One region of the Methylophaga sp. UBA2513 genome, then DNA from elsewhere that is predicted to be linked to it. Evidence: riboswitches for the same ligand, from Rfam matches in the RefSeq annotation. Region 1 holds a riboswitch; each other region holds the start of a gene.
The links. Region 1 has a riboswitch for cyclic di-GMP ahead of B3V56_RS02880 (hypothetical protein). Riboswitches for the same ligand answer to the same signal wherever they lie in the genome.
Positions count from the first base shown of each region.

Region 1 (2,204 bases):
GATGCTTTGATGGATTCGATTTTAATAGCGTTTCTGTTTATCTAATTCACTCCTAGAGCACGCGTAACAGTGCCCACATAGTAGCAACAGTCAAGATAGCACTAACTTTGACTGGCTTACTACGCTCAGTAATCCCTTTGAACAAAATCATACTTTTGGACGATATCTTTATTAATTCCAGTCCAGTAATCTGTAAATAACAGATTTTTATGAATATACATCTGTTTTGAGTGACCAGAAGCTAACTTCATTTATCGAATTTTTATTCAATACATTAACGCCAAACCTGATGTGAGTCAGGGACGGAAAACCGACAGCTGTACATTATTGGTATCAGGGCTGGGCTGCATGACATGGAGATTTTTATGAAAAAAATAGTGTGGATGCTATTCAGCCTGGCTTTATTGACTGTATCCCAAGTGACATGGGCCGCGACGGTGGTTAAGGCTAATTTCGTTGCCGGATGGCCCGTTTATGATGGCGGGGAATTTACGTTTACCGGTCATTTTGTGGGAGAAGATTTAAACAACGACGGTTTATTATCTTTCGGGGAGTTTTCGGTTTTTAATTGGAGCTCTGACTCTGCCTCTTTTTCTTTATCAGACCTTTTCGACACAGGTGATATCGTCATCAATACGCAAACCTGGCTGGCTAATGGCGTAAGTTGGGTTGGAGCAGAAGATTTAGCGTACATAACCTGGGATGATAGAGGATCATCCATCAACACTAACATTCTGGGTGAATATCGTTTTACTTCTTTCGAGGTGTCTCCCGTGCCATTGCCACTCGCTCTATTGCTTTTTGCACCTGCACTGCTAGGTTTCATGGGCTTACGTCGTAAAGCAAAATCAGCTATCTAATTAAGAGCATTTCAAAATGTTTAAAGCCGTCATAATCTGGCGGCTTTTTTGTTCGTAGCTTTATCCTTAAGTTGCTATTTGATGGTGATTAATTAGCAAATAATATTCAGTTTTCGAGCTTATCGCATATCACTGTTATAATGCCCGACGAGTGTCCCCGTAGCTCAGCTGGATAGAGCATTGAATATTTATCTGTCCACAATGAGAAAGATAGGACGGGGAATCCATTATTGGCTCTGATAATCAATATCAAAATTTATTATTAGTACCAAAGTACAATAGCTCTTAATAGAAATTTAGTGTGAAAATAAGTAGGTGATTAAATCACTCTCTTTTATTTTGCCAAACTTGGCGTGAGCCTTGGACGGAAAACCACAGCTGTGCTTATAAGGACAGGTATCAGGGCTGGGTTGCATACCTTTAAGGAGTTCACCGATGAATAAGATGATCGCTACAATAATATTCTCATTTTTTTCTTTACCTATCTTTGCCGCTCCCGTCGACATTGATTTGAGTGGGACTACCTCTGCAAGCCTAATTGATGCTGATGGGGCAAGTTTTTCACAAACTTTTACAGGTCAGACTGCATCTGGGTCAGGCATTTCAGGTTCCCCTACAGGTTCATTGTCACTAGCACCAAGTGGAACAATAAGTGTAGCCTCTTATAATTCTGCCAATTCACTTCTTTCACCCTCTAACAACCAAGGCCCATTGTCGATTTTGTTTGACTTTAATGCCGATAGTTTTTCTTGGGTGATGGGAAGCTCTAATGCAGGATACAACGTTACTGTAGATTTGTTTTCAAATAATGGCAGTTTAATCAACACAGTATTAATCAGCATGCTGGAAGGGTATAACAAATACTCTATTTCCGGCTTGGGTGCTTTTGCCGGACTTACTTTTAGAGACAATAATGACCCATATGGTGTTCGTTACATGGACATGTCTTATAATAGCGTGTCTGAAGTTCCAATCCCTGCCGCCGCTTTTATGTTTGCACCTGCACTACTAGGGTTTATGGGCTTGCGTCGAAGAGCCAAGCTAGCTGTTTAGCTCATTCACAGCATTTAAAAATTAAAGCCGTCACACTGTGACGGCTTTTTTGTTCGTAGCTTTATCCTTAAGTTGCTATTTTGATGGTGATTAATTAGCAAATAATATTCAGTTTTCGAGCTTATCGCATATCACTGTTATAATGCCCGGCGAGTGTCCCCGTAGCTCAGATGGATAGAGCGTCCCCCTCCTAAGGGGAAGGCCGCAGGTTCGACTCCTGCCGGGGACGCCATTTAATCTTCATTTTTTCAATGAGTTACATTGCTCTGGTTTCAGCGTCGTATCCTCAAA
Region 1 is NZ_DDNT01000006.1:218,578-220,781, forward strand. Features, by position in the region: cyclic di-GMP riboswitch class I at 270-352, shown strand; gene B3V56_RS02875 (hypothetical protein) at 366-860, shown strand; cyclic di-GMP riboswitch class I at 1,192-1,278, shown strand; gene B3V56_RS02880 (hypothetical protein) at 1,296-1,913, shown strand; tRNA gene B3V56_RS02885 (tRNA-Arg) at 2,069-2,145, shown strand.

Region 2 (2,204 bases), on a different contig from region 1:
GAGACTGATAAAAATGCATTGATTAGCTTTGGACAAAACAATAATTTATGGATTTATCAGCAACCAGGTGGGCCGGATACCGTGTCTTTATTATGGCCTGAGTCTGCTCAGCTTAGTTACGCACCAGAGCCGGGGTTGAACTTACAGTTTGACCCGAGTGACTTTACGCAGGTGAATGCGGGTATTAACGAAAAAATGATTCAAAGGGCCATGACGCTGCTGGATGTTCAGGATGGAGATCGTATTCTTGATTTGTTCTGCGGGCTCGGCAACTTTACTTTGCCTTTAGCTAAACGGGTGACAGAGGTCGTTGGCGTTGAAGGTGATGCTGCACTGGTACAACACGCAAAAAATAATGCCGCACTTAATGCCTTATCTAATGCCGAGTTTGAGCAAGCGGATCTCACCCAAACAGAATTGAAAGATTATCCTTGGGCACAAAAAGGGTTTAATAAGATTTTACTGGATCCTCCCAGAAGTGGGGCATTTGAAGTGTTGCATCAATTAGCTGCGTTAGGTGCTGAGCGATTGGTATATGTCTCATGTAATCCTGCAACGCTAGCACGTGATGCTGGCGAACTGGTGAACCAGCATGGCTACATTATGGAATCGGCAGGCATTATGGATATGTTCCCACATACCACCCATGTCGAGTCTATTGCTGTATTTGTAAAAAAACGTTAAAAAAGATTAAAAACTGTACCAAAGTACAATTGTTCCGACATAGATATCCTCATATTATGCAATCGTCCGGAATAAGTTGAGTCGGACTTATTTATCCGTTAACAGTGAAGTTATCGGACAAGTAGAGTCGTAATAAGCTGATTTATTTTACTTTTTAGTACCAAAGTACAATTGTTTGGCACATTACAACTCACTAATATCTATCTTGCAGATAGTGATTGCATAATAAACAGATAAGCCAACCTTGGTGTGAGCCATGTGACGGAAAGCCACGGGTCTTTTTTTAAAGATGGCCGGGCTGCATAGTAAACAAGGATAATTCTATGAAATTTTACAAATCGGCTATTTTAGTAGCTGCTATGTTGCTAGGTTTTTCAAGTGTTGCTTCAGCAACATTTTTCCATGGTCACCACCACCATCATGGTGGTTGTGGGGACGATTCATCTTTATGTGATAACCCTGAAACATACTCAGAAACATTTACTGCCTCAGTATCGAACTATTATGAGTTTGGTTATATGGATTTCGATGCTATCACTGACCCTGCAGATTTAGACATTACATCTGCCACACTAAAAATTTCGACAAATGCAAATGGTTGGTGGGATGATTTATATGCTTATACTGATAACTGGTATGGTACTGGTTTGAGCTACTTAGGTTCTCTGGATGGCGGTGTTGAAATGTTCAGCCTAAGCTCAGACTTATTTGACGAAATCCTTGCTGGCATCTCATTCAAGGCTTGGTTTTCAAAATGGAGCGAAGACGTTTTCTGGGCTGAGTTAACAGTGAATGGCGAATATTGCCCACCTGTTAGCGAAGTACCTGTTCCTGCTGCTGTATGGTTACTAGGTTCTGGTTTGATGGGTATGACAGCAATGCGCAGACGTAAAAAAACTGCCTAAGCTAAGACAGAATACCGTATGATAAAAGCCGCGATTCCATCGCGGCTTTTTTTTATGGCTGAACAACTCAAAAATAAACTTCATATTCCTGCAGTGAAGGAAATCGGCTCTCTGATTCATTCAGTGTGGCCTGATTTTGCTGTAACGGATTTTATTGAGACTGCATCTCTCAAACTAGATGAGCTGGAGCTCAAGACGCGTGCAGATTATCTTGCGAAGAGTTTGCATGTTTATCTACCTCACGATTATGTTGATGCAATAAATATCTTATTAGAGGCGGCTGAGTCTCTTAGAGATGAACATTTTTCTGGGTGGGCACATTACCTAGCCTGGCCATTAATTGATTATGTTGCTTTATATGGTCTGGAGCATCGCAACGTTTCTTTTGCTGCACTCGAAAAACTCACTTCATTATTTACAGCTGAGTTTGCTATTCGTTTTTTTCTGAAGGCTCACTTTGATGAAACCTATCAGCAAATGCTGTTATGGGCTGAACATGATGATGAACATGTACGAAGATTAGCTTCTGAAGGCATTCGCCCGCGTTTACCCTGGGCACCGCAACTCGCTGAACTACGTCATGATCCCGCTCTTATATGGCCGCTTCTTGAGAAG
Region 2 is NZ_DDNT01000022.1:110,126-112,329, forward strand. Features, by position in the region: gene rlmD (23S rRNA (uracil(1939)-C(5))-methyltransferase RlmD) at 1-684, shown strand, start outside; cyclic di-GMP riboswitch class I at 912-990, shown strand; gene B3V56_RS14665 (VPLPA-CTERM sorting domain-containing protein) at 1,008-1,589, shown strand; gene B3V56_RS14670 (DNA alkylation repair protein) at 1,644-2,204, shown strand, end outside.
Region 2: linked by a shared signal. The riboswitch ahead of B3V56_RS14665 (VPLPA-CTERM sorting domain-containing protein) and the one ahead of B3V56_RS02880 (hypothetical protein) in region 1 are both predicted to bind cyclic di-GMP.

Region 3 (2,204 bases), on a different contig from region 1:
GGTGTTCTGGTTTTGGCTCTTTCAGATAAGGCCTCAAACCCCACTGTGTAGTTGTCGATATAGTCTTGATCCTGAAGTCCTTCTTCAATAATCACATGTATCATAGCCATGGCTAAAGCACCATCAGTGCCGGGTTTAGGCGCAATGTGCCAATCCGCTTCTTTCGCTGTTTTGGATTTATAGGGATCGATAACGACGACTTTGGCGCCCTGCTTCTGGGCATCTTTGACAATGTGCCAATGGTGGACATTGGTACTCACCGAATTACATCCCCAGAGGATGATGTATTTAGAATGGATAAAACTCTCAGGGTCGACCCCAGCTGTTGGCCCCACTGTCAGCAACCAGGCTGTACAAGAACCTTCGCCGCAAAAAGTCCGCTCACAAACGGTTGCGCCCATTTTGTTAAAAAAAGCATCGCCGCCATTTAAGCCATGCACCAGCCCCTGATTACCCAGATAGCTATAAGGCAAAATGGCATGAGGACCATACTCGTCGATAATCGCTTTCCAGCGGCTGGTGATCTCATCAAGTGCTTCATCCCAACTAATGCGTTCAAACTGCCCACTTCCCTTGGGCCCGGTTCGGCGCATGGGGTGAAGCAGACGATCCGGATGATAGTGACGCTTTTCATAATCTTTGAGTTTGACGCACAACCCACCTCGCGTCATTGGATGTTCTTTATTGCCTTTAACTGAGGTCAGTTGACCATTTTCAACCTCATACACCATGGAACAGGTATCAGGACAATCATGTGGACAGCCACCATGATGCGTCGTTTTTAATACGCTTGCCATTTTGCTCTCTCCTTCTCTGATGTGTTTTTATTTTTTTATTATTCATCTGACTATACACCAGTTGAGAACGGGAAATATGCCCGCCGTATCATCAAGTTAGGTCATCATTTGTATATTCATCTGTTTTCGATTCTGACATTTTCCTGTAACAGTGCTTATCTACACTATAGCTGGATGAACAATTCACCATTTAGCGGGGCCTTACTGTGTTGGATTTTTTTCATCAGTTGTTAATCAAAGCCAAACTCGTCGTGAGGCGGGGTCGGAAAGCCACAGGTCTTCCAAGTGAAGATGGCTGGGTTGCATTGCTTGTTTTTTCAATCTAAACATAAGGGAATTTTTATGAAAAAAGCGATGCTATTTGTCGTAGCTTTATTTTTCTCAATCAGTGTGAATGCTGCAACGTTGTCACTTAGTGCAGTCGATGCAGACGGTGCTAGTCAAAACGTTTATTTATCAGACAACGCTGTTGTGCTTGCTGGTGGTACTGTTTCAAATGCGGGTGATTGGAATTCAGCATTCACTCTTTCTACTGATGTAGATACACCTGTTGTCATAGGGTGGTCTTTCAACCCTGCTATCACAGCAGCAACATTAGTGTTTGGTGCTGTCGGTAGCACTGTCTCATATGCCATCACTGAAGACTTCAGTTTTACTGCTGTTTTAGTAACAGGTGTTGATTACGTATTAAGTATTGTTGATGCCACTTCAGGTGCTGTTCAGTATGACGTGTCTGTTTCAGCCGTCCCACTGCCAGCCGCTTTATTTTTATTTGCACCAGCATTATTAGGTTTCTTAAGCCTACGCAAAAAAAGTTTAGCCACTGCCTAAGGTATCTCATACAGTCGTTCAATTAGGGAGCTTCGGCTCCCTTTTTTTATGGTAAATGATGTTGATTAACTCATGCAGTATCACGGCAACATAATGAAAGCTATAGTTTTACAAGCTCGTGCCGATACATAATTATGTGAACTATTTATCGTTGGAAATGACGAAGGTCATGTAAGATGGCACAAAAAGTAGGAGGTAAGAAATGAGTATTTCAGCAACACAAGGCAGCCCAAAGATCAGTATTGATGACTATCTTATGGTGAAGAGTGCTCAAATGAGTAACAACAAAGCCAAACTCGATGGTGCCAATGCACTCAAACTTATCGATTCGGCACTACCCGCACCTACTGCCACTCAAGGTAATAACCTAAATGTAAAAGCCTGATTTTCTCAGGCTTTTTTTTTGCCTGTTATCTCAGAATGGCAACTCAATCTCAGAATAAAAATCTTTGTAAACCAGTTCTGCTCTTAATCGACTTCCCGTCATAAGCAAGGCTTCGGGTTGGCTTACCTCTTTCATCCACTGCTCTGCCTGTTCCTGTTTCACCAGGTTACACACATCCCCTATTGGCCAAT
Region 3 is NZ_DDNT01000010.1:36,510-38,713, forward strand. Features, by position in the region: gene B3V56_RS06020 (molybdopterin-containing oxidoreductase family protein) at 1-797, opposite strand, end outside; cyclic di-GMP riboswitch class I at 1,027-1,105, shown strand; gene B3V56_RS06025 (hypothetical protein) at 1,140-1,628, shown strand; gene B3V56_RS06030 (hypothetical protein) at 1,831-2,013, shown strand; gene B3V56_RS06035 (hypothetical protein) at 2,044-2,204, opposite strand, start outside.
Region 3: linked by a shared signal. The riboswitch ahead of B3V56_RS06025 (hypothetical protein) and the one ahead of B3V56_RS02880 (hypothetical protein) in region 1 are both predicted to bind cyclic di-GMP.

Region 4 (2,204 bases), on a different contig from region 1:
ATATTACTCAGTACGATGAGTGTAGGATTACTCATTTTAGGAATTTTTGGCGCACTGATTGGCTTACTGTTTGGTGGTTTTGCTGACCGTATACGAGCGTATGGTCTGGGCGGTGCTAATCCATTTACAAGTCAAACCCGTCAAACAGTTTTTCTTGAAACTGTGTTTGTTTTGATGGGGAAACTAGCGAAGGCAGATGGTCGAATCAGCCAGATTGAAATCGATCACGTGGAAGCCTTTATCAAAAAAATGGGGATGTCGGGTGAGCATCGACAAGAAGCCATCCGCCAATTTAAGCGAGGCGCAGAACCCGACTTTGATATTACAGACACAATGAATCATTTCAAACAACATTGTGGTAATACGTTTAATCTAAAACAAGTCTTACTGGTTTACCTGATAGTCATGGCCTTAGCCGATGGTAAGCTTGATCCACAAGAAAAAGATATTCTGGAACAAGTCTCTGCTCAGTTAGGATATAACCGGGCCGAGTTTAACCGTATTCTGGATATGGTGATGAGCCAGGCAAGTTTCGCAAGAGGTCATCAGCAGCAATACTCTTCCGGTCCGCAGCGCTCTTATTCTGATGAATTGGCCGATGCTTATAAAGCGCTTGGGGTGACTGAAAAGAGTTCTAATCAAGAAATTAAACGTGCTTATCGAAAACTGATGAGCCAATATCATCCGGATAAACTCATGGGACAAGGCGTTCCAGAAGATATGATTGCCGTTGCCACAGAGCAAGCGAAAGAAATTCAGTTAGCATACGATTTAATAAAAAAACATCGAGAACAAAATTAACAATTTCGTTTTATTTATTATTATCTGTTTGGTACTATTTTTTCTGGAAACACTTTAACCAAAGCCAAACTCGGTGTGAACCAAGGACGGAAAGTTACAGACCTTATGATACTAAGGTGGCTGTACTGCAATAATATCTAAGGAAAGAACACATGAAAAAAATAGTTTTTATCGCACTGGCTTTATTTACTGGTTTAACTAACGCTGCTATAGCTGCAACAAGCTTATCAACTAATGGTTCATGGCAAACAGCTAATGGCGACCTAAGTTCATTGCTCGGCCAGTCTGCACCAGCTACATGGTCTTACGATACAGACCTAGCATCAGCGACCCTTTACTCATCATATGCTCTTCCAAGCACAGGCACAGTGAGTACATACGTATCATCAAATTACGTTCTCTCAGGTACAGCTGCCCCCACTTTGTTTGATGGCAGCCAGTTTGCTCTCAGTATATTAGATAATACTATTGCAAACCTTGATGCATTCAATACAGATATCGTTACATCGATGGTGAATAAAGGTCTTAATCCTGATATCACAGGTGATGCGATTCTATTTACAACTAGCACTCTTTTTCCGGTGTCTGAATTCACAGAAAGTTTTTCTCTGTCTGGCCTGATGATGTTTGATAAAGACTTTTTCACTGGCCCTATATCAACATTACCTTCTGCTGATATTCTGCTTGATAATGCATTATTCATTTATGCATCACTTTCACATGAAATTAACTTTGAAGAAACTGGCTTTGCTAGTTATATCCAAACGCCATCAGCAGTGCCTGTACCTGCTGCCTTATGGATGTTTGCTCCAGCGTTGTTAGGTTTTCTTGGTTTGCGCCGCAAGGTGAATACTCAGGCTTAAAAAATTTAAGCACATAAAAGAAAAAAGCCGTAGTGATAAACTTCTACGGCTTTTTTGCTTAACACCCTTAATATTTGAGCTTTTTTATATCAAAACAGCCCGACTATTGAGCCATTATCATCAATATCAATACGTTCAGCAGCTGGGTGCTTAGGTAATCCAGGCATAGTCATCACATCCCCACAAAGTACAACCAGAAAACCAGCACCGTTTGACAGACGAACATCACGAATTGTCAGCGTATGATTCTCAGCCGTGCCACGTAAGCTCGGGTCACTGCTAAAAGAATACGGTGTTTTTGCCATACAAACTGGAATATCCCCGTGCTGCTCGTTCAACATAGCGATCTTATCCATCACTTTTTTATCAGCAACGACTTCACCACTGCCATATAGACGTTTAGCAACCTGATTAATTTTGTCCCATAGCGGTAAACTATCAGGATATAACAGACGACAAGGCTCAGCAGGGCTATCCAGTATTTCGACAACACGTTCCGCCAGTGTTTCGGCACCGGCCCCACCTTGTGCCCAATGACGA
Region 4 is NZ_DDNT01000020.1:154,635-156,838, reverse strand. Features, by position in the region: gene djlA (co-chaperone DjlA) at 1-801, shown strand, start outside; cyclic di-GMP riboswitch class I at 855-934, shown strand; gene B3V56_RS12450 (hypothetical protein) at 954-1,664, shown strand; gene B3V56_RS12445 (formate--tetrahydrofolate ligase) at 1,754-2,204, opposite strand, start outside.
Region 4: linked by a shared signal. The riboswitch ahead of B3V56_RS12450 (hypothetical protein) and the one ahead of B3V56_RS02880 (hypothetical protein) in region 1 are both predicted to bind cyclic di-GMP.